4 regions of the Streptomyces sp. NPDC050509 genome follow, and region 2 is predicted to be linked to each of the others. Evidence: riboswitches for the same ligand, from Rfam matches in the RefSeq annotation. Region 2 holds a riboswitch; each other region holds the start of a gene.
The links. A riboswitch is a leader RNA that binds a small molecule or an ion and turns the genes downstream of it on or off. The one in region 2 is predicted to bind cobalamin.
Positions count from the first base shown of each region.

Region 1: another riboswitch for cobalamin. It lies ahead of ACIBJC_RS09365 (CbtB-domain containing protein); the one in region 2 lies ahead of ACIBJC_RS06760 ((2Fe-2S) ferredoxin domain-containing protein).
Region 3: another riboswitch for cobalamin. It lies ahead of ACIBJC_RS16550 (ribonucleoside-diphosphate reductase subunit alpha); the one in region 2 lies ahead of ACIBJC_RS06760 ((2Fe-2S) ferredoxin domain-containing protein).
Region 4: another riboswitch for cobalamin. It lies ahead of ACIBJC_RS17355 (ABC transporter substrate-binding protein); the one in region 2 lies ahead of ACIBJC_RS06760 ((2Fe-2S) ferredoxin domain-containing protein).

Region 1 covers NZ_JBITHL010000003.1:47,960-53,707, reverse strand. Annotated here, with positions in the region: gene cbiE (precorrin-6y C5,15-methyltransferase (decarboxylating) subunit CbiE) at 1-36, opposite strand, end outside; gene ACIBJC_RS09370 (CbtA family protein) at 293-1,141, opposite strand; gene ACIBJC_RS09365 (CbtB-domain containing protein) at 1,187-1,426, opposite strand; cobalamin riboswitch at 1,464-1,621, opposite strand; gene ACIBJC_RS09360 (histidine phosphatase family protein) at 1,643-2,311, shown strand; gene ACIBJC_RS09355 (GlsB/YeaQ/YmgE family stress response membrane protein) at 2,411-2,674, opposite strand; gene ACIBJC_RS09350 (TIGR03086 family metal-binding protein) at 2,758-3,372, opposite strand; gene ACIBJC_RS09345 (DUF6597 domain-containing transcriptional factor) at 3,452-4,249, shown strand; gene ACIBJC_RS09340 (Mut7-C RNAse domain-containing protein) at 4,374-5,108, shown strand; gene ACIBJC_RS09335 (hypothetical protein) at 5,250-5,744, opposite strand.
Region 2 covers NZ_JBITHL010000002.1:320,070-325,817, reverse strand. Annotated here, with positions in the region: gene ACIBJC_RS06770 (hypothetical protein) at 1-944, shown strand, start outside; partial or broken gene ACIBJC_RS06765 ((2Fe-2S)-binding protein) at 1,314-1,397, opposite strand; gene ACIBJC_RS06760 ((2Fe-2S) ferredoxin domain-containing protein) at 1,484-1,861, opposite strand; cobalamin riboswitch at 1,925-2,050, opposite strand; cobalamin riboswitch at 2,176-2,311, shown strand; gene ACIBJC_RS06755 (hypothetical protein) at 2,344-2,559, opposite strand; partial or broken gene ACIBJC_RS06750 (histidinol phosphatase) at 2,528-2,653, shown strand; gene ACIBJC_RS06745 (glycoside hydrolase family 76 protein) at 2,859-4,334, shown strand; gene ACIBJC_RS06740 (response regulator transcription factor) at 4,474-4,773, shown strand; gene ACIBJC_RS06735 (MMPL family transporter) at 4,994-5,748, shown strand, end outside.
Region 3 covers NZ_JBITHL010000005.1:235,125-240,872, forward strand. Annotated here, with positions in the region: gene ACIBJC_RS16550 (ribonucleoside-diphosphate reductase subunit alpha) at 1-1,404, opposite strand, end outside; cobalamin riboswitch at 1,550-1,692, opposite strand; gene ACIBJC_RS16555 (YbdD/YjiX family protein) at 1,797-2,015, opposite strand; gene ACIBJC_RS16560 (carbon starvation CstA family protein) at 2,012-4,231, opposite strand; gene ACIBJC_RS16565 (GntR family transcriptional regulator) at 4,447-5,211, opposite strand; gene ACIBJC_RS16570 (extracellular solute-binding protein) at 5,451-5,748, shown strand, end outside.
Region 4 covers NZ_JBITHL010000005.1:405,621-411,368, reverse strand. Annotated here, with positions in the region: gene ACIBJC_RS17360 (FecCD family ABC transporter permease) at 1-414, opposite strand, end outside; gene ACIBJC_RS17355 (ABC transporter substrate-binding protein) at 411-1,493, opposite strand; cobalamin riboswitch at 1,561-1,743, opposite strand; gene ACIBJC_RS17350 (DNA-binding response regulator) at 1,822-2,478, shown strand; gene ACIBJC_RS17345 (hypothetical protein) at 2,445-3,770, opposite strand; gene ACIBJC_RS17340 (sensor histidine kinase) at 3,763-5,073, opposite strand; gene ACIBJC_RS17335 (hypothetical protein) at 5,193-5,699, opposite strand.

The sequences.
Region 1 (5,748 bases), on a different contig from region 2:
GCCGTCAGCGCCGATCCCGACCACGGTCACCGGCATGCCGGGCGGGGACGGGGGCGATGGCGCATCAGGGGGCGGGACACTCACTGCCGTACACCTCTGAACTGGGAGAAGACCGACCTCGCACTCTACTGTCCGCCCACCCCTGGCCCCGCGACGGGCCCCGCGACAAGTGCTCCGGGACCCGGTGGCGCGATGCCCGCCAGCAGCGCCCGTACCGTCTCCCGCGCGGACGTCGCCCGCGCCATGCTGGACTTCATGGCGGCGCCGGAGACGGTCCGCCACGTGGTGGGCGTCAGCGACTGACCTCCCCCACGGCCCCCGCGCCGACCCCTTCGGAAGCCGAAGCGGAAGACGAAGCCGAAGCAGAAGCCGAAGCGGGATCCGTCCGCGGCCGGAGCGCCTTCTCGGCCAGCGCCCCGAAGATCAGCCCGAAGGCCGTCCACAGCAGCGCCTGCACACCGAGCGACGCGAGCCGGAACTCCCACAGCAGCGCGGCGGGGAAGGACGCGGGAACGGCGTCGGTGTTGGCGGGCAGCACCAGACACGCGAGGGCCACGGCGGCCACGTAACCGCCTCCCGCGACGAGCGACGCGTTCCAGTTGCCGAGCCGCGGCGCCAGCCGTCTGCCCGCGATGACGGCGGCGACCGCCAGCAACACGCTGAGCAGGATCATCAGGAAGAACAGCGTGGTGCGTTTCCCGATGGTGTCCGGGCTGCCGACGGCGGGCGGCGCCGCCGGATACTTCAGGAACGGCACCAGATAGACGGTGGTGAAGGCGGCCCCCGCGACCAGCGCGGCGGTCGCCCGCGGACCGAACCGGCCGATCCTGCCCAGGCTCACGGCGAAGACCAGCGAGGCGATACCGCCCAGGGCCACCCCGTACACCAGCACGCCGGTGGCGAGCCCGAACGTCGACTGGACCGGCCTGCTGACCAGTTCCTCCTCTTCCTCCTCGGCCGCGGCGGAGTCCCCCGCCGCGCCGTGCTGATGCGCCGGGGCGGACCGGGCCTCCTCCTGCGCGATGGAGTCCCGTACGGACGGCTCACCCGCGAAATAGGCCAGCGTGAAGGCGAGAAGCCCTGCCAGCACGCCCGCGACCATGCCGCGGACCAGGAGGTTTCTGACGGTGGAGGCATGCATGCGCGTATATCTCCGTTATCTCCGTGCTCCGTGGTCGCCGTCAGGTCAGTGGCAGGGGAAGCCGAGGAGATGACGGCCGTCGTGCACCCACTCGTGCACACCGGCACCGGAGATCACCGACGTCGCGCCCTGCTCGGCGCCGACGAAGTAGAGCAGCACCAGCATCAGGGTGCCGACGAAGACCGCCCACGGCAGAACGGCGCGCAGCGGAAGCGGAGCCGGAACGGCGGCGGTGGACGAGGTGGGCGAAACGGCCGTGGTCGTGGGCGCTATGGACTGAGCCATGGCACATCCTCCTTGGGGAACTCGCGTCCCGTTGCATGGAGCTCGAACGACGGCCTTCGGGTCTGACTCACCGGACCCCCGCCGCGTGGTGACGCGGCCGGCACCCGGCATACAGTGGCGCGACCGTGCCGGAATCTCACCGGACTTCCGTCTCGCCGTCGTGGATATCGACGTGAAGGTACCGCGAACCGGCAGACGGGCCAAGGGGGCCTTGTCATGACGATCCGCGTCCTGCTCATCTCACCCGCCATGGGACCGGCCCTGCGCGCGGCCCGCTTCGGCGAGGAACCCCAGGAACCCGAGCAACCGGAGGCGCCCGGCACCCCCGGGACCGGGCCGGGGAGCGCGGTGGACGCCGCCGGGGTGCGTCGGACCGAAGCCGTACGGGAGGACTTCCTCCGTACCGCCCGCCCGTCCGCCGTGTACGTCTCGCCCTCGCCCCGCTGCCGTACGACCGCCGGCCTGCTCGGCCTGGACGCCCGGCCGCTGACCGACCTCGCGCCGTGGGCGATGGGCCGCTGGCAGGGCAGGACCCTCGACGAGGTCGCCGCCGAGGAACCGCGGTCGGTGAGCACCTGGCTCACCGACCCGGCCGCCGCGCCGCACGGCGGGGAGTCCCTGCTCGCGCTGTACGCCCGCGTCGGCCGGTGGCTCGACGCGCTGGACCCCGGCACGCCCCGGGTGGTCGCCGTGACCGAACCGGACCTCGTCCGCGCCGCCGCCGTCCACGCCCTCGGCGCGCCCGCCGGGGCGTTCTGGCGGTTCGACGTACGGCCGCTGACCGTCACCGAACTCACCGGGCGGGACGGCCGCTGGAACCTGCTCGGCGGCCGTCCGCTCACCGGCGGCCCGCTCACCGGCGAGGAGTCCGGACAGGAGATCTGAGGGCCGGCGGACCTGAGGGCCGACCGATCCGAAGGTCAGCCGATCTGAGGCTCAGCGGATCCGGGGGTCAGCGGCTCCGGGGGGCAGCGGCTCCGGGGGTCAGCCGCGGCCCTTGGCGCGGTCCAGCGCGGCCACACCCACGGCCGCCAGGCCGACCTGGATGACCAGCTCGATCCAGTCGAAGCCCCTGGTGTCCGCGACGCCGAACGCCGCCGCGACGAACGTACCGACCAGCGCCGCGACGATACCCACGGCGATGGTCCACAGCATCCCGATGCGCTGGCGCCCGGGCACCACGAGCCGTCCGAGCACACCGATGACGATGCCGACGACGATGGCGACGAAAATGCCGGATATCTCCATGTCCCCTCCTCTTCGCCCATTACTGCCGAAAGTGCGAAAGTGGTACTCGTCGACCGTGTGCCCGCCTTACGGACGCCGAACCCTCAGCCTCGCGGCGACGTCCAGTAGGGGTCGCGTCCGGTCAGCGCCAGCAGTACGTCGAACGCGGCGGCGTCCTCCGCCACCGCCACCGGCTCCCCGAACACCCCCATCTTCCGGGCCGTCGGCGCCAGCGCCCCGAACTCCGCGACCAGCACCCCGACGAGCGACGCGTCCGGCTCGTACGGCTGCCCCGTCGCCCGCGCCAGATCCCACGCGTGCACCGTCAGGTCCCCGAGCACCATCGAGCCGACCGTCCTGGCCGGCAGCCCCATCGCCCCCGACGTGCCCTCCTCGGCGCCCGGCGCGTCCCAGGCGTCGACGAGCCGCACCGTCTCCGCGGCGAACCGCTCACGCCACTGCCCCGCGAGATGCTCGGGGGCGGCGCCGAAGTCGGCGTCCCGCTTCGCGGCGAGCGCCTGGAAGTTCACGACGACCTGGAAGAGATGGTCCGCGAGGGCGTGCACGTCGTATTCGGCGCACGGCGTCGGCGCGCCGAGCTGGTCGTCGCCGATGCCACGGACGACGGGGAGGGCACGGTCCGCGGCCACCCGCAACAGCGCGCTGATCTTGGTGTCCCTCTTGGTGTCGGTCTTGTCGATGCCGGTCTTGTCGCTCATGGCTCCGACCGTAGGGACGGCCGGACCGTGCGTCTTGAACAAACGCGACACGTGAACAAACGCGACATAGGATCCGGCCATGGCTGGTCCACGGCGTGACACCCGGGGCATCGTCGACGCCCCCGGACTCTTCGCGCGCGTACGGTTCCGCCGCCGCGAGCCCGCTCCGGCGCTGCGGCCGTATCTGGAGCACTACTGGCTGATCGACTGGGACCTGGAGCAGCCGTACGTCTCCCACGTGGTGCCGCACCCCTCGGTGAACGTGGTGTTCCAGCGCTCCGGCACCCTCGCCCCGCACGGGGAGGTCGCGGGCGTCGGCCTGGAGCTGTTCACGCAGAAGCTGGCGGGCCGCGGCCGGGTGTGCGGGGTCCAGTTCCGGCCGGGCGGCTTCCGGCCCTTCGCGCCGCACCGGCCCGTCGCGGAGTGGACGGGGCGCCGGGTCCCGGTCGCCGACGTCCTGCCCACGGCGGACGCGGACATCGCGGCGATCCTGGACCCGGACGACGAGGACGCGCGGGTGGCCGCGCTCGACACCCACCTGCTGGGCCTCGCACCGCGCCCCGACCCGCAGGCCCTGCACGCCATGGCCCTCGTCGACCGGATCAGGACGGACCGTACGATCCGGCGCGTCGCCCGCCTCACCGAGGAGGAGGGCGTCTCGGCGCGCTCGCTGCAACGCCTCTTCGCCGCGTACGTGGGCGTGGGCCCCAAGTGGGTCATCCTGCGCTACCGCATCCACGAGGCCCTGGAGCGCGCGGAGTCGGGCGCCGTCGACTGGCCCGCGCTCGCCGCCGACCTCGGCTACAGCGACCAGGCGCACCTCGTCCGGGACTTCACCGCGACGGTAGGGGTCCCGCCCACGGCGTACGCCCGCTGACGCGGCGGCTTCCGGCACCAGACCCGGGACGGGACGCGGGTGTACGAACAGGGGCTCCTCCTCTCTCCCCCGCACGGCCGGGAAATGCCTGGCCCGCCCGGTCGCGCGGTGGCATCCTGACGGCGTGAACGGACCGGAGATCCAGATCGCCATCGCCCCCGAACTGCGCCTCTTCGTCGCGGCCGAGCGCCGTGCGGGACGTACGGCCCTGCGCACCGACGGCTCGTCCACCCTCGGCCACGCCGTCGAATCCCTCGGCATCCCGCTCACCGAGGCGGGACCGCTGCTGGTCGACGGCCGCGAGGTGCCCTTCTCGCACATCCCGGCCGCGGGCGAGTCCGTGGACGTACGGTCCGTGCCCCGGCCGCAGACCGTGCCCGGCGCGCCCCTGCGCTTCCTCCTCGACGTCCACCTCGGCACCCTCGCGCGCCGGCTGCGGCTGCTGGGCGTCGACGCGGCGTACGAGAGCGAGGACCTGGGCGACCCGGCCCTGGCCACGCTCTCCGCCGCCGAAAGCCGGGTGATGCTCTCCCGCGACCGCGGACTGCTGCGCCGCCGCGAGATCTGGGCCGGCGCGTACATCTACAGCGACCGCCCGGACGACCAGCTCAGGGACGTGCTCCAGCGCTTCGCCCCCGTCCTCGCGCCCTGGACCCGCTGCACCGCCTGCAACGGCGAACTGGGCCCTGCGGACAAGGAGTCCGTCCAGGAACAGCTCCAGCACGGCACCCAGCGCGGCTACGACGTCTTCGCCCGCTGCGCGGCCTGCGGACGGGTCTACTGGCGCGGCGCCCACCACGCCCGCCTGGCGGCGATCGTCGACGACGCGGTACGCGAGTTCGGCGACGCGGCGGCGTGACGCGGGGCCGAGGGCCCGGGAACGAAGACCCGGGAACAAGGGCCTGGGAACAAGGGCCTGGGAACAAGGGCCTGGGAACAACGGTCCGGGACGAAGGCCCGGGAACGAGGACGCGGGAACGAGGACCCGGGGTCCGACGCGTCAGAAGGCGTACCGGTCCCCGGTGTCCGGCGCGAGGACCCGGTGCCGGTGGTTCTCCGGGTTGAGGTCGTCCGCGCCGCCGTTCCACGCGGTGTCGATCCGTACGACGATCTCGTCCGGCCCGCCGGTCGTCCGCAGGTCGAGCGTCAGCTCGCTGCTCCGCCCGATCGGCCGGAGCAGCCCCGTACGGCACAGGACCGTACGGTCGCCGCCCCACAGACAGGCGGACGGCAGCGCCTGGCCCGCGGCCACCGGGGCCGAGAAGTCGAGCCGTACGGTCGCGTCGGCCAGCCCGGACGGGCCGTGGTTCTCGGAGCCGAGGAGGACCGCGAGGTGCCCGCCCGACAGTGACACATGCCCGTGATGGGCGAGATCGGCCTCGACGGCGGCGGCGTTCTTCCCCGGCACGCCCGCTCCCGCGCCCGGGGCCGCGCCCATGACCACCGCCGAGGCGGCCGACACCAGTACCAGCACCACTTTCCGCATGACAGCCATGAGC
Region 2 (5,748 bases):
GCTACCGGCTGTCGACCTCCGTGGGCCTCGATGTCAAGGGGACGGCGCTCTTCGAGTTCCTGGACTACCGGGTGAAGCCGCTGACCGGCACCGCCCCCACCACCGCGGACCCGCGCGACGGCGGAACCAGGAGCTCCGGCCCGAGCGGCGAAGCACCTGTGCTCACGCTGGTGCCGGACGGCGAAGCGCCCCCGCCCGGCACCGTGACGGAACAGGGGATGTGGAAGATCAACGCCGCCAACACCGCCGATCTCGCTGTCACCGGCGACTCCGTCACCGCCGAGGCCGGCCCCGGCACGGAGGTGACGCTGACGGCGAAGCTCCGCAACGACGGGCCCGCCACCTTCGACCTCCTCACCTCCGACGACCAGATCGGGCTGCTGGTCGACATTCCCGAGGGCACCACGGCGGTGAAGGTCCCCGAACGCTGCCGCCTCTGGACCGACCTCGGAACGGACGAACCCCGCCCCGGAGCCCCGCAGTACATGTGCGCGACCCGCTCGCCGTTCGCCGTGGGCCAGGCCGTGGACCTGCCGTTCACGCTGCGCGTCACCGAGGACGCACCGGCCACCACCCGCGCCACGATGCGCACCATGTCGGTGAACGGCGGGGAGCTGACGTTCGACACCCACCAGGCCAACAACACCGCCCAGTTCACGGTGCGGGTGAAGAACGGCGGGGGCAGCGGCGGGGCGCCCGGCCCGGACGGCGCCGCCGGCGGAAACGGCAAGCAGCCACACACCCAGACCATCAGTGCACCCCGGACCGCCCCGGTTGCCCCGGGCACCCCTGTCAACCCGGGCACCCCGGGCGCCCCGGGCATGCTGGCCGCCACCGGCACCGGCGGCGCGGCGGCCGCCCTCTGGGCGAGCGGCGCGGCGCTCGCCGCGGGCGCCGCGCTCCTGGCCGCCACTCGCGGACGCCGCCACCGCACCGCCGGCTGACCCTGGCGCACCGGAGGCCGGCCCCGCCGTTCCTCGGCCGGCCTCAGCGCCCCTCAGGCCCCGGAGGCGCCTGCTTGTCCCGACGGTCTTCGGGACGGGTGTTTCCGGGGCGCGGAGCTGTCCGCATCAAGATCCCGTAGATCTGTGCCGCTCTTCAGCACTTCAGCACTTCAGCACTTCAGCACTTCAGCACTTCAGCACTTCAGCACTTCAGCACTTCAGCACTTCAGCACTTCAGCACTTCAGTTGCGGGACGAGCCCCTTCCGCCGCCGGTTCCGCGTGACGATCTTCCTGTCGACACCGGGGCGAGAGGCGTTGGAACGGCTCCCCAGGTCCTGGACCTTGAGTTTCATCTTGCCCCGAAGGTCGGCAAGTCCGCGGTCTCCGCACGTCGAACCGTTCGGCGCGCGGTAGTAGAGGCAGCAGCTCCGGCGGCGGAACGTAAGGTCGGGGCATGCGCGGCCCGGCGGGGGCACGGGCGTCGTCCACGGTTCCTGTCCCTCCGTCCGGCTCTCCGTGCGGCTCTCCGTCCGTTTGGTCAGGAGACCGTACGCCGTCGCGGGGGCGTGATGGTGTAGAGGTCGAGTATGTCCGGCCGAGGTGCGACACCCGGCCCGCCGGCACGTGCCCAGGCGGCGATGTCCTCGGTCGCGTCCGGATCGTTGACCAGCCCCAGCCAGACGGGCCGGGCACCGGCGGCGCGGCCCTCGGCGGAGGGCTGGACGACGATGACGTTGGCCTGTTCGCAGACGTCCAGGCAGGCGGAGACCCGTACCGGCACCTGGGCCCGCAGACGCGCGGTCTGGGCGGCGTGGTCGACGCCGGGTATCTTCGGGCTGCCGCAGCAGCAGTCACGGCACACGACAACTCGGCAGGGAACCGGTTCGCGGCCGGGCGGGGCGGTGTCGGCGGACATGCCGCATCGTTCCTCTCTTCCGGGGAGATCCGCCCCGGTGGTCCGTCGAGGAGGCGACCGCGTGAGTCTCCTGGCTCTCGGGTCACGGCTCGCTCCGCGCCTTCCCGCCCTGTGCGGGCAGTGGTCGTGTGCGGGGCTCGCTCGCCGATCACAGTGGCGGGACCGCGCCGGATTTCCACCGGCTTCCTCGGACCGCCGTCGCCTTGTTGCTCCGGCCATCCTTCCACCCCCTTCTCCCCGCTGTCAGCAAGGGGGCACTTTGCCGGCCCCCGAAGGAACGTAATATCGCCTGGTCATCGCCGCGACGGGAACCAGGAAGCCGGTGCGAGTCCGGCACGGTCCCGCCACTGTGACCGGCGGTTCGTCCTCATCCGTACGCCATGTACGGAAAGGGGAATCTTCGCCGACCTGGACGACGTCTTCGGCGACGTCTCCTGGGAGCAGGTCGACGAGTGTCGGCCCGAGGTCATCGCCCTCTACGACTAGGCCGGCTCCGGGAGCGTCGAGCAGAGGAAGAAGTTCCCGCTCGTCCAGCCCGTCCTCGCCGACGTACCCGCGGTGAGGAACAAGCGGTTCGTCGTCCTGCCGCTGACGGCGACCCTGGTCGGCATCCGGTCGGCGTACTCACCGCGCTGTGCGGCGGGCCGTTCTTCCTGTGGCTGATGCGTGGCCTGCGGCCCACCCGCCGAAGTCCTCACACCCCGACTCCTGGCCGACGTGTACCAGGTCACGGGCGTGGTCACCGTCCATCCGCGCACGGGGGCGCCCCAGGTGACCTTCCTGCCCGAGTGACAACAGAGCCGGACGGCGGCAAGTCCTCCCGAGCGCCTGACCGGTAAGGCCGTCGCCCCACCCGCCGGCCTGGTCCCCTCCAACGGAAGGGCCCACGTCACCGGGGGACGGAAGGCGAGGAAGCTCAGGACGCATTGACGTGGGCACGCCATTGCCATACGTTCCGGGAGCGCTCTCAGCCATCTCGTCGATCCCGGAGACGCTCATGTCGATAACGTTGTCAGTCCGGATGCGTCATCTGGTGGCACTGCTCGCCGTGGCGCTTCTCGCTGCCCTGAACCCACAAGCCGTGGCCCCGGCCGCGGCCGTGGGCGCCGCCCCGACCGCGGCCATCTGCAACACGTACTGCGACGCGCGCGACCCCGCGCTCTCACCGCAGGACCGTCGCCCCGTCTCCACCACCCTCTTCTCCCGCTCGATCGTCCTCCACTTCGACGACCAGGACGCGATGGGCTGGGCCTCGACGGACAACGGCAGCCCCGGCGACGAGGTCTGGCTCGACCGGTCCTTCGACGGCGGGCGCACCTGGAGCTCCGGCAGCCGCCTCGGCGCCACCACCGTGCCCGCCGGACAGCGCGGCCGGCGCACCCTCATGTACAACGTGGACGACTGGAACACCAACGGGGTCGGCGCGCTGCGCGCCTGCGGAAAGGCCGGCGACCGTACGGACATCGCCTGCACACCCTGGGCGCGTACGACCTGGAACGCGTGGGACCGCCGGACGGCCGCGGCCACGGCGCAGATGCAGTTCTACAACAACGGCACCGGGCTGTTCGACACCACCGGCTGGTGGAACTCGGCCAACGCGCTCACCGCGGTCATCGACAACATCCGCGTTTCGGGGATGCCCAGCTACCGCTACGCCATCGCCAACACCTACGATCGCCAACTGAACGCACAGGGAGGCCAGTTCCGCAACGACTACATCGACGACACCGGGTGGTGGGGGCTGGCCTGGATCGCCGCGTACGACGCGACCGGTGACAGCCGCTATCTGAACACCGCACGCGCGGACGCCGATCACATGGCCTCGTACTGGGACGGCGTCTGCGGCGGCGGTGTGTGGTGGAGCACCGCGAAGACCTACAAGAACGCCATCGCCAACTCCCTCTACATCCAGCTCAACGCGGCACTGCACAACCGCATCCCCGGCGACACCGCCTATCTGGGCCGGGCCCGCGCCGGCTGGTCGTGGTTCCAGGGGACCGGGATGGTCAACAGTTCGCGCCTGGTGAACGACGGCATCGATCTGTCCACCTGCCGTAACAACGGCGCCGCCGTCTGGTCGTACAACCAGGGTGTGCTGCTCGGAGCGCTCACGGAGCTGAACCGAGCCACCCAGGACGCCGCGCTCCTCACCACGGCACGACAGATCGCCGACGCGGCCACCACCTCCTCGTCCCTGAACACCGGCGGCATCCTGCGCGACCCGTGCGAGGGCGGTGACTGCGGGGCCGACGGCCCGTCCTTCAAGGGCGCGCACGTCCGCGGGCTCGGCAAGCTCAACGCGGCGCTCGCCGACCACCCGTACACGGCGTATCTGTCCAGGCAGGCGGACGCCGCGTACGCCCGTGACCGCAATCCTCTCGGCCAGTACGGGCTGCGCTGGAACGGACCCCTCGACACGACGGACGCGGCACGCCAGCACAGCGCGCTCGACCTGCTGAACGCGGCGCCCTGACCGCCCCGCCCTCCAGGACGTACCGGGGTACGGGCAACCGGGCCGCCGACCTGATCGCACGGGAGACCATCGCGAGGAACTGCTGTCGCCCAAGGCCACCAGAGCGCTCATCGCCCACTACCTGACCAGACCCGAGCCCGTGTTGCGTCCGGCACCGCCCGGAACGGACCGCCTCACCGAACGCGAACGCGAGGTGCTCGGCCTCGTCGCCGCCGGGCTGTCCAACGACGACATCGCGAAACAGCTCCATGTGTCGCCCCACACCGCGAAGACGCATGTCAACCGCATCATGACCAAGCTGGGCACGCGCGACCGGGCCCAGCCCGTCGTGGTCGCCTATCAGATGGGCTTCACCCGTTCCTGGAACGGACATGGGCGGTGCGCCGGCCGCGATCACGTGAAGCGCACGAGGCTCAGGACGGCCGAAGACAGCGGCTGATCCCCACCCGCGCCAGGAGAAGGGGCAGAACGCCAAGGATCGCCTGGGGGGTGTAGCTGGCTACACCCCTGGTTCGGGAGGGTGCTCCCTCGTGGCGGAGCCGGCCGGACGGGATCGTGGAGATCAATGAGGCACACCGTCCCGGCCCCCGGCCGACGCGGACGAAGAAAGCCTCTCTTCCCCTGTCTTGTACCGCCGTTGTGGAGGCTTTCTCACCGTCATGGCAACTTTTCTGTATCACGTGGGCCGCATCGCCTTCCGGTGGCGATGGTGCGTCACCTTCCTCTGGATAGCCGTCCTGGCCGCTGTCGGCTTCGCCGCCATGAAGGCCCCGGCCTCGCCCGACGACGGGTTCGCGATGCCGGGCATCGAGTCCCAGAAGGCGTTCGACCTCCTGGACGAGCGGTTCCCCGGCACGGGGGCCGACGGGGCGAGCGCCCGGATCGTGTTCATCGCGCCGAGCGGGGAGAAGGTCACCGCCGCCGAGAACAAGGGCGCGATCGAGGATCTGGTCGACGAGGCCGCCGATGGCCCACAGGTGGCCGGTGCGGTGAACCCCTTCCAGGCGAAGGCCGTCAGCGAGGACGGCTCCACGGCCTACGCCACCATTTCCTTCAAGGCACCTGCCGGTGACCTGACCGATGCCGGCAAGGAACACCTGGAGCGCGCCGTCGACCAGGCCCGGGACGCGGGTCTGACCATCGAGATCGGCGGAGACGCCCTGGCGACCCAGCCTGCCGCGGGCGGGTCCGCCGAGATGATCGGTATCGCGATCGCGGCGGTGGTTCTGCTGATCACCTTCGGGTCCATGGCCGCGGCCGGGCTGCCGCTGCTGACCGCGGTCATCGGCGTCGCCGTCAGCATGACCGCCATCATCGCCCTGGGCAGCACGTTCGGACTGTCTCTGACCAGCGGGACGCTCGCCTCGATGCTGGGGCTGGCCTGCGGCATCGACTACGCCCTGTTCGTGGTCTC
Region 3 (5,748 bases), on a different contig from region 2:
CAGGTTGACCGAGCCGAGGTTGCAGACGGCCGTCTCGCCGTCGTCCGTGACCTCCAGGATCTCCGTGCAGAGGTTGGAGGAGTGGACGGTGTGGCCGGGCTCGGCGGTCTGGTTCGCCGTACGGTTCGACGCGTCCTTGAAGGTCATCCAGCCGTTGCCGGTCTGCGCGAGGGTGCGCATCATCCGGCCGTACAGCTCACGGGCCTTGATGGTCCTGCGGGCGAGACCGTCGGCCTCCGCCTTGCGGTACGCGGTGTCGAACGCGTCGCCCCACAGGTCGACCAGCTCCGGCACGTCCACCGGCGAGAACAGCGACCACACGCCGTCCGACTCGACCCGCCGCATGAACTCGTCGGGGATCCAGTGCGCGAGGTTGAGGTTGTGCGTACGGCGCGCGTCCTCGCCCGTGTTGTCCCGCAGTTCGAGGAACTCCTCCAGGTCGGCGTGCCAGGTCTCCAGGTAGACGCAGGCGGCGCCCTTGCGCCGGCCGCCCTGGTTGACGGCCGCGACGGAGGAGTCGAGGGTCCGCAGGAACGGGACGATGCCGTTGGAGTGGCCGTTTGTCCCCCGGATCAGTGAACCGCGCGAACGGATACGGGAGTACGAGAGCCCGATCCCGCCCGCGTGCTTCGAGAGCCGCGCCACCTGGTGGTAGCGGTCGTAGATCGAGTCCAGCTCGTCCAGCGGCGAGTCCAGCAGGTAGCAGGACGACATCTGCGGGTGGCGGGTGCCGGAGTTGAAGAGCGTGGGGGAGGAGGGGAGGTAGTCCAGCCGGCTCATCAGCCGGTAGAGCGCGGCGACCTCTTCCAGCGCGTGCGCGCTCTCGTCCTCGGCGAGACCGGCGGCGACCCGCAGCATGAAGTACTGGGGCGTCTCGATCACCTGACGGGTGAGCGGATGCCGGAGCAGGTAGCGGCTGTAGAGCGTACGCAGCCCGAAGTAGCCGAAGCGGTCGTCGGCGTCCTGGTCGATCAGCGCGTCGAGCCGGTCTGCGTGGCGCGTCACGAAGGCGGCCGTACGGTCCGCGATCAGGCCCTCGCGCTGCCCGACGGCGATGGACGCGGAGAACGACACGGCGCCCTGGGACGCCGCCTCGTCGGCGATCGTACGGGTGAGCAGCCGGGCGGCGAGACGGGAGTAGACCGGGTCCTCGGAGATCTGTCCGGCCGCCGCCTCCGTGGCCAGCTCGCGCAGCTCGGCCTCGTCCGAACGGGCGTTGCGGCCACGCAGTGCGGCGGCGGCGATCCTGCCCGGGTCGGCGTCGGGCAGATCGGCGGTCAGCTCGGTCAGGGTCCGCAGCAGCGCGGTGCCGGGGGCGTCGGCCTGCCCGGCGGCGGGCGCCGCCCCGTGCTCGGACTCTGCCTCCGAGACAACTGAAACCGGATCCGCTGGCGCGATGGTCACGTGGTGCTCTCCCTCGCTCGGCTCTGGGCCACGAGGAGGCACGGGTCCGCGCGCACGGACGTACCCATGCCCTTGCGGGGAGGCACACCGCGCCGCGTCCACCGGCCCAACCGCGAGGCCCGGACGTCTGGGCGTCCGGTTCGGTCGAGCCGGACGCACTGCCGGCAGGTGTTCGGACTGGAGGGCACGACAAAGCGCGCCACAGTACACCGTTGCGGGACAGTTCCGGATTCACACCGGATTCCCCTGCGTCGACAGCGAGGTCGAGCATACATCTGGGGGGCGCGCGGTGCGCCACCCCCCAGATGTTGTGTCGTGCGTCGCCGCGGTACGAGTTCAGCGGCGGGCTCGGCGAGCGCTCGGTAAGGGCTCGGCGAGCGTTCGGCCGGCGCTCAGCAGCAGCGGAACCCCTCGCGCGGGTCGGCCTCACGGGCGTCCGTGCGGCTGCGTTCGAAGGCGCGGCGGGTCATGACCTGGCCGGCCGGGTCACCGGCGGTGGCGTGGGCCACGTAGCGCTCGTACGCCGACTCGCCGGTGAACTCCCGCACGTACCAGCGGACCCGCCGGGCCACGTGCCGTACCCGCTCCGCCCGGCTCCGGGGCCAGGTCATGCCGGGCCCGTCCCCGCCGGGACGCTCTCCCGCGCCGTGGCCTCGGCGGCGGCCAGCTCCGCCTTCTCCTCCTTGGTGGGGATCATGCCGGCCGGGGCGACGATCCTGGACTCGGTGTACGGGGTCTCCACCAGCCGGACCGACTCCGGATCGCGGATCGCCTTGAAGCAGACCCGTCCCGCGTCCGCGATGACCACGAGGATGAGGACCGCGAAGAGGGCCGAGAGCACCCCGTCCACCGTGGAGTTGGTGACGACGGTGTGCATGTCGTCCATGGTCTTGGCCGGGGCCAGCACCTCGCCCCGGTCGATGGCCGACTGGTACACGTCGCGCTGGGTGAAGAATCCCACCCTCGGGTCGCCCGAGAAGATCTTCTGCCAGCTCGCGGTGAGGGTGACGGCCGCGTCCCAGGCGAGCGGTACGGCTGTCACCCAGGCCCACTTCAGGCGGCCGGACTTGACCAGGAGCGTGGTGCAGACGGCGAGCGCCACGGCCGCCAGGAGCTGGTTGGCGATGCCGAAGAGCGGGAAGAGCTGGTTGATGCCGCCCAGCGGGTCATGGACGCCGACCCAGAGGAAGTAGCCCCAGCCGCCGACCACGACCGCGCTGGCGAACCAGACGCCCGGCTTCCAGCTCACCTGGCGCATCGGCTTGTACACGTTGCCGAGCATGTCCTGGAGCATGAAGCGCCCGACGCGGGTCCCCGCGTCGACCGTGGTGAGGATGAACAGCGCCTCGAACATGATCGCGAAGTGGTACCAGAACGCCTTCATGGCGGTGCCGCCGACGACGGACGAGAAGATCTCCGCCATGCCGAGGGCGAAGGTCGGCGCGCCGCCGGTACGCGACAGCAGGCTGGTCTCCTCGACGTCCTTCGCCGCCTGGGCGAGTTGGTCGGGCGAGATGGTGAAGCCGAGGTTGGCGACCGCCTGCGACGCGGAGTCGACCGTACCGCCGATGACACCGGCCGGGGAGTTGACCGCGAAGTACAGGCCCGGGTCGATGATGCAGGCGGCGATCAGCGCCATGATCGCGACGAACGACTCGGTCAGCATCGCGCCGTAACCGATCATCCGGATCTGCGTCTCCTTCTGGACCATCTTCGGCGTCGTGCCCGAGGAGATCAGGGAGTGGAAGCCCGAGAGCGCGCCGCACGCGATGGTGATGAAGACGAACGGGAACATGGACCCGGCGAAGACCGGGCCGTCACCGCGGCTCGCGAACTCGGTGACGGCGTCCATCTTCAGCGTCGGGAGCGCGATGGCCACGCCCAGCGCCAGCAGCACGATCGTGCCGACCTTCATGAAGGTCGACAGGTAGTCGCGCGGCGCCAGCAGCATCCACACCGGGAGTACGGAGGCGAGGAAGCCGTACGCGATCATCCAGATGACCAGGGTGCCGGCTTCCAGCGTGAAGGTGTCGGCGAGCGAGGACTCGGCGACCCAGCCGCCCGCCACGATGGCGAGCAGCAGCAGCGCCACCCCGATGAGCGAGACCTCGGTGACCCGCCCGGGGCGCAGCACCCGCAGGTACACGCCCATGAAGAGGGCGATCGGGATGGTCATCGCGATGGAGAAGACGCCCCACGGCGAGTGCGCCAGCGCGTTGACGATGACCAGTGCCAGCACGGCCAGCAGGATGATCATGATCATGAAGACGGCTATCAGCGCGGCGGCGCCGCCGAAGGGGCCGATCTCGTCCCGGGCGATCTGGCCGAGGGAACGGCCGTCACGGCGGGTGGAGAAGAACAGCGTCACCATGTCCTGGACGGCGCCGGCGAAGATGACGCCCGCGACGATCCAGATGGTGCCGGGCAGATACCCCATCTGCGCGGCGAGTACGGGGCCGACCAGGGGCCCGGCGCCCGCGATGGCCGCGAAGTGGTGGCCGAAGAGCACGCGCCGGTCGGTGGGGTGGAAGTCGACCCCGTTGTCGAGCCGTTCGGCCGGGGTGGCCCGGGTCTTGTCGACCTTGAGGACCCGGTTCGCGATGAAGCGCGAGTAGAAGCGGTAGGCGATCGCGTACGAACCGAGGGCGGCGGCCAGCATCCAGGCGGCCGAGACCTCCTCGCCCCGGGAGAGGGCGAGCACCGCCCAGCCCGCGGCGCCCACCAGGGCGACCAGTGCCCAGACGAGGATGGATCTCGGGGTGAGACCACCTATGGTTTTCGGCCGGTCGTCCGTCGACGGCGCGTCGGTCGGTGCGGGCTCTGGCATGGCGAGTCGTCCCCTCACTGGTCACCTGCTTAATGCGCAGGAAATCTAGGGGACCATCCCGGGACACGCCACCACCAGCCCATATCCCGGTACGTTACGTGCCCACGCCCGGTGGGTTTATGCGGGCGTGGCGGGATTTCGGTGCGGGTTTTGGTGCGGGGTCCGGTGGGGGGTCCGCTTCCAGGTTTCGTTCACGGATGCGTTCCGGTTCTCGTTCACGGGCGCGGGCGTTGGAGGCGCGCCACGAACTTGTAGCGGTCGCCGCGGTAGACCGACCGTACCCACTCCACCGGTTCTCCGGCCGCGTCCAGCGAGTGGCGCGACAGCATCAGCATCGGCAGGCCCACGTCCGTACCGAGCAGCCCGGCCTCGCGCGGGTTGGCGAGGGACGTCTCGATCGTCTCCTCGGCCTCGGCGAGATGGACGTCGTACACCTCCGCCAACGCCGTGTAGAGGGACGTGTACTTGACGAGCGAGCGGCGCAGTGCGGGGAAGCGCTTCGCCGAGAGGTGCGTGGTCTCGATGGCCATCGGCTCGCCGCTCGCCAGCCGCAGCCGCTCGATCCGCAGTACGCGCCCGCCGGCGGTGATGTCGAGGAGTCCCGCGAGGGTGTCGTCGGCCGTGACGTAGCCGATGTCGAGGAGTTGCGAGGTCGGTTCGAGGCCCTGGGCGCGCATGTCCTCGGTGTACGAGGTGAGTTGGAGGGCCTGGGAGACCTTGGGCTTGGCGACGAAGGTGCCCTTGCCCTGGATGCGTTCGAGCCGGCCCTCGACGACCAGTTCCTGGAGCGCCTGGCGCACGGTCGTACGCGAGGTGTCGAACTCGGCGGCCAGGGTGCGCTCCGGGGGTACGGGTGTCCCGGGCGGCAGCGTCTCCGTCATGTCGAGCAAGTGCCGCTTCAAGCGGTAGTACTTGGGTACGCGGGCCGTACGGGTGGCAGGTCCGCCCTCGGTCTCCGTACCGACCCCGTCCGTGGCCATGGCCTGCCTTCCCGACTCCTGCGCTGCTGCCGTCACCGGCTCCTCCGTCTGTCGCGGCTCACATGGTGGCACGGTCCTGCCACGAGGCGTCGCCCTCGCTCAGGTGTCGGTCCGATAACGGACACGACTGCCCTTCTTATACACCCTTGACACCCCTAAAGGTCTAGGCCAAGCTCCCCCCTACTGGTCTAAACCATTAATGGGACCAGGGGGGTTGCAGTGTCCCTGAGGAGGGTGGCGTGAAGCGCAAGCTCATCGCGGCGGTCGGCGTCGCAGGCATGGTGATCGGCCTCGCGGCCTGTGGTTCCGACGACCCGAAGGGCGGGGCGGCCGGGGGAGATTCCGCGAAGGAACTCACCGTCTGGCTGACGGTGGACGCCCAGAACAACTGGCCGGAGCTGGTCAAGGCCGCGGACGACGCCGTGGTCAAGAAGCACCCGGGCATCAAGATCAAGCACGAGTACTACGGCTGGCCCGACAAGAACACCAAGCTCGACGCCGTGCTCGCCACCGACAAGGCCCCCGACGTCGTCGAGA
Region 4 (5,748 bases), on a different contig from region 2:
CGAGGAGACGCCGAGGACGAAGGGGTCGGCGAGCGGGTTGCGCAGCAGGGACTGCATGATCGCGCCGCACACCGCGAGCCCGGCGCCGCACACGGCGGCGAGCAGGGTACGTGGCAGCCGCAGGTTCCAGACGATGCCGTCGCGGATCGGGGTGAGGTGCGACTCCCCCCAGCCGAGATGCGCGGCGACGACCGACCAGACGTCGCCGACGCGGATGTCCGCGGGCCCGATGGTGATCGCCACGGCGACGGAGAGCGCGAGCAGGGCGAGGGCGCAGGCCCAGCCCACGGGGCGGGCCCAGGCCGCCGCCCGGACCCGGCGGAACCGGCCGGCGGGGGGCGGGGCCGCGCTCTCCGTCGCGGCGGACGTGCGCGACGCCTGTTCCGTGGTCGTGGGCCGCTCCGTGGTCGTCACGCGGCGGGCGCGTACGCGCGCAGCGCCGCCGCCACCCGCTCGACGCCCTCCACGGTGCGGATGCTCGGGTTCATCGCCTGGCCGCTGAGCCGGACGTACCGCTGGTGCTTCACCGCGTCCATGTTCCTGGTGACCAAGTTGGTCTCCAGGAACTCGATCTTCTTCGCCGCCGTCTCGGCCGTCTCCGACCTGCGCGAGAGATCACCGATGACGAGGAAGTCGGGGTCGCGGTCGGCGACCGTCTCCCAGTTGATCTGGGGCCACTCGTCATGGGTGGAGTCGAAGACGTTCTTCGCGCCGACGGCGTTCGTGATGATGCCGGGCGCGCCGCAGCAGCCGCCCATGTAGGGGGCCTCGGAGTTGGCGAACCAGTAGAGGAAGGTGGTGTCCTTCGCCTTCTTCGCGTCGATCCCGGCGACCGCCTCGCTCATCCGGCCCTTCAGCTCGGCGATGAGCCGGTCGCCACGGTCCTCGACGTCGAACACCGTGGCCAGATCGCGGATCTCGCCGTAGATGTCCTCCATCGTCAGCGGTGTCGCGCGCGATCCGTCGGTGTCGCCGCTGTTGTCCTTGGCGCAGTCGGACGGGGAGACGTACGTCGGCACGCCCAGCTTCTCGAACTGCGCGCGCGTGGCCACGCCGCCCCTGCCCAGGGTGGATTCGAAGGAGGAGGCGACGAAGTCGGGCTCGGCGTCCAGGACCTTCTCGAAGGAGGGGTTGTTGTCCGCCAGCCGCTCGACCTTGGCGTTCTCCTTCTCCAGGCTCTTCGGCAGCGGGTCGGTCCAGGTGGCGGTGCCGGCCATCCGGTCGCCGAGGCCGAGGGAGAGCATGACCTCCGTGGTGCCCTGGTTGAGCGAGACGGCGTGCTCGGGCGGAGCGTCGATCCGTACCTTCTGACCGCAGTTGGTGACGGTACGGGGGTAACCGGCGGCCTTGCCGGAACCGGAACCGGCCCCTGAGTCCGACCCGGAAGCGCCGTCCTGAGCGGTGCTCGTTCCCCCTCCGCCGCAGCCGGTCAGCAGCAAGGTGCCCGCGGCGAGGACAAGAGCGGTACGGCGGGCAAGGCGTGCGATCGGCACGGAGTCGTTCCTCTGCGTCGAGGGCCCATGCGCGGAGCCCGGTCGTACGGTGCTCCCCCGCCACGGGACGCGGACGGAGGCCGCCAGCAGGTCTTCGGACTCGGGGTCATCCGGACGGAAGCGCCTTCCCGGACTGCCGTCCAGTGGCCGATGCCCCGCCCGTCGCCCTCACCGCTGCGCGTCAGCTCCGGATTCGCACCGGATTCCCTGACCCACGTACATGGGTTCGACTGGCCTCGGCAAGCTATCACAGGCGATTTTCCGCCCCACTGCGGCACTTTCCGGCGCTTTCCGCCCTGCGGCGCTCCGGGGCGGCGGACAATGGGGCATGCCGGAAACCGCGCCCGTGAGCGTCGCCCTGATCGACGACCATCCCGTGGTCCTCGCGGGCATCGAGTCCTGGTACGCGGCGTCGGAGCGGCCGATCGCGGTGACCGCCAAGGGGCCCGATCTGTCGGTGGCGACGAGCGGTCCCGGCCGGGACGCGGATGTGGTGGTGCTCGACCTCCAGCTCGCCCACGGGGTGCCCGCCTACCCCGAGCTGCGGCAACTCGTCGCCCGGGAGCGGCAGGTGATCGTCTACACCATGCAGGACAGCCAGGAGACCGCCCTGACCTGCCTGGACCTGGGTGCGTTCACCTACCTCACCAAGGCCGAGGGGGAACGGCACCTCATGGCGGCGACCCTCGCCGCGGCCGACTGCCGCCCGTACACACCGCCCGCGCTGGCCGGGGCGTTCGGCAGCGACGCGCGCAAGGGGCGGCCCGCGCTGACCCCGCGCGAGGTGGAGGTGCTGCTGGAGTGGTTCCAGTCGGAGTCCAAGGCGATGGTCGGGGCGAGCCTGGGGCTCTCGGTCCGTACGGTGAACACCTATCTGGAGCGGGTACGGATCAAGTACGCCAACGCGGGCCGGCCCGCGACGACCAAGGCGAACCTGGTCGCGCGGGCCATTCAGGACGGGCTGACATCGCTGGACGAGCTGTGACCCCGGCCGGCCGGGACAGCGGCGAGCGCGTCCTCCGCGCCGGCCGCCACGCCGTCTGCCGTGCCATCCTCCGTGCCGTCCGCCGGGGCCGTACTCCCCGCCGGGGCGTCGAGGGTGCAGGACGCCTCCACCAGCAGCAGCCCCTCGCTGCGTACGGTACGGACCCGCACCCCGCGCTCGGCGAACTCCGGGATCTCCGCCAGCGCCGAGGCCGGGCCGTCCGTCACCACGCTCACCCGCACCAGGCCGCCGCCGCGCACGACCGTGGCGCGGGCGCTGTGCTCGGCGGTCGCGAGCGCGGCGAGCACCGGCTCGGTGAGCGCGCGGCGCAGCCGCCGGTCCACCGGGGCCGAGGCCCCGCGTACAGCGAGCTGTACGTCGACACCGTGGCGTTCGGCGACGTCGATACCGGCCCGTAGTTCGTGGAGCAGCGGATCGTGCGCGTGGTCGCGCTCCGCGAAGAGCCGCCGCAGCCGGGCGGCCTCGACGGCGGAGCGGCGCCGTACGGTCCCCTCGCCGGGACGGAGCGAGCCGTCGGCGAGCCCGGTCAGCAACGGCAGGACGGAGCGGCCGAGTTCGGCGTAGCGGGCCCGCTGGTCGGCGTGGACCTGGGCGGCGACGGCCGCCTCCGTACGTACGCGCTCCTGTTCGCGTCCCGTGGCGCTCGCGGCGGCGGCGCACTCCCCGAGCGACCGGGCGAGCATCGCGGCGGCGACCTGGAAGGTGCAGATGGCCAGGGCGCTGACGGCCATGCCGGAGGCGGCCTGCCGGGTCGGCACCCCGGCGAGCAGCAACTGCCCCAGCGTGAGGGCGAGATGACCGCCGATGAAGACGAGCGTCGGCCCCAGTCCGGCGTCGAAGAGCAGCAGCACCCCGAACCAGCCGATCTCCAGGAACGTCCAGTGCGGGATCCCGATGAAGTCCTCCACGGGCAGCCGGCTGGTGGCGACGGTCGACGCGACGAGGGCGCAGGTCAGGCCGAGCACCACCCAGGGGCGCGGCCGGCCGCGCCCGTCGGCGCCGAGCAGCGCGTCCACCATGATGAGAAGGGTCAGCAGGGTGAACGCGAAGAGCTGCACCCAGGGCTGGTCGTAGTCGCGCAGGCTGGTGAGCAGCGCGGGCAGGGCGAGTCCGAGGTGCACGGCGGTGAGGATGAACAGCCCGGCGACGCGCAGCCCGGCGCGCATGTCGCGGGCGATCCGGTCGGTCAGCGGATCGCCGCCGATGCCGCCGATGCCGTCGATGCCGTCGGCGTTGTCCCCGATCGAGGAACGTGACTGTGGATCAGACACGGGGCCACTCCAGCCGTACGGTCGTACCCTCGCCGGGGCGGGAGGCGATCGTGGCCCGGCCTCCCGCCGACTCCATCCGTTCGACGATCGAGCGGGCCAGCCCCCGGCGGTGCGCCGGTACGCGCGCCCGGTCGAAGCCGGTGCCCTCGTCGCGGACGACGACGGTGACGGTGTCGCCGTCCCTGGCCGCCGTGACCGTCGCGGAGCCGGTGCCCGCGTGCCGGTCCACGTTGCGCAGGGCCTCCCCCAGCGCGCCGCGCAGGGCGACGGCGGCGGAGCGCGTGACCGGGCCCAGGGAGCCGGGCGTACGGTCGAACGCGGTGCGTACGGAGAGCGGGTGGCCGTCGAGTTCCGCGAGCAGTTCCCAGGTCAGGTCGGTCAGGCCCGTCTCGTAGGCCTCGTACGACTCGTGCGACCCGTGCGACCCGTGCGACTCCGGGGTGTGTGCGGGCGCGCGCTCCGCCGCGAGTCTGCGCAGGTCCTTGCCCGCCTGTGTGCGGACCACGCCCGGGTCGAGGGAGCCGCCGTGCGCCGAGACCATCAGCAGGGTGGCGCAGGCGGTGTCGTGCAGCGTGGCGAGGTGTTCCCGCTCGGCGGACCGCTGGGCCTGCGCGACATCGTGCCGCCGCCGGGCCTCGGCGGCCCGCGCGCCCGCCGCGTCGGCGGCCCTGCTGCCGCGCAGGACGAGCCGGTACATCCCCTGGCAGAGCAGGGTCTGGACGAAGAGCCAGCCCACGTTGGGCAGCGCGTACGTCCAGCCGTCGGGGCGGTCGAGCACCGCGCCGGCCAGATCGACGGCGGCGAGCAGGGCGGCCACCGGCAGTGCGAGCCGCGCCGGGTGCGTGAGCTGGTAGGCGACGGCGACGATGCTGACGACGACCAGCACCCAGGTACTGCCGTACTGGGTCTGGGAGGCCGGAATGGTCAGCGCCTGGGTGAGGCAGAGCGCGGTCAGCACCGCGAGGTCGGCGACGAGGGTCCGGCGCGGATGACGGCCCGCCCGTGCGAGCCGGTAGTGCAGCAGGCTCCAGACGATGACCCCGGCGGAGACGGCCGAGGCGGCGGGCATGGCGTCGACCGGCATGGCCGGTACGGCGAGCAGGGCACCGGAGCAGACCACGACGACGCGGATCCGGTGGGCGTACCGGAACGCGAAGGCGACGAATTCGCGTTCGGCCGGGCCGGGGGCGCGCGGATCCGGCGGGGGCTTTGGGGCCTGTTGACGCCGGTGCTTCTCCGGAAGGCTCCCTAAGGGGCTGGTGTTCTTCTCATGCTTCCCACGCTTCTCATTCGCCTCATGCACCACTCGGCGCCTCACCCGTCACATTTTCCCGTGCCGATTGTCGGTCGATTGACCGTCACACGTCGGGGGCGTCCGGCGATAGCGTTTCTCCGGTCAGGGTCCTGACGTTTCGACCGCTCTCAGGGGGGAGCGGTCATTGTGGCCGCACGCACCCCTGCCTCATGGGGGTGGGCAGGGGTACGTGCGGGATTACCCTCAGGCGCCCGTACGCGTTTCCGTACGAGTTCCGTACGCGTTTCCGTACGGGCGCGGTTCGGGCAGGCGTACGGGCTCGGTTCAGGTGTGCGGGCGCCGGTCAGCGGAGGTCCGAGTCCCGCTGCACGGTCAGCGGATCCTCGGGCCTGGCCCGGGTCAGATACTGCGGCACCGGCGCCGCGCTCGCGCCCCGTGTCCCGTACGAGCCCGTAACGCGAGCGCGGCCCGTCCTGCCCGCCGTCCGGCGGGGTGGTGAGATCCGCGGAGACGGCGTCCCAGGACAGGGGCAGGATGTCGAGGTTGTAGTCGGCCTCCGTCTCGTTGAGGTGGAGGGTCACCTCGCAGTCGAGATGGAAGTACTCGTTCTTCCACATCTGCTGCGCGCCGGGCGGCAGGACGATCAGACCGTTCTGGTTCATGGCGATGGCCACGGCCCAGCAGCGGAAGCGGCGGAGGTCGTCCAGGCCGTCCAGCCCCTTT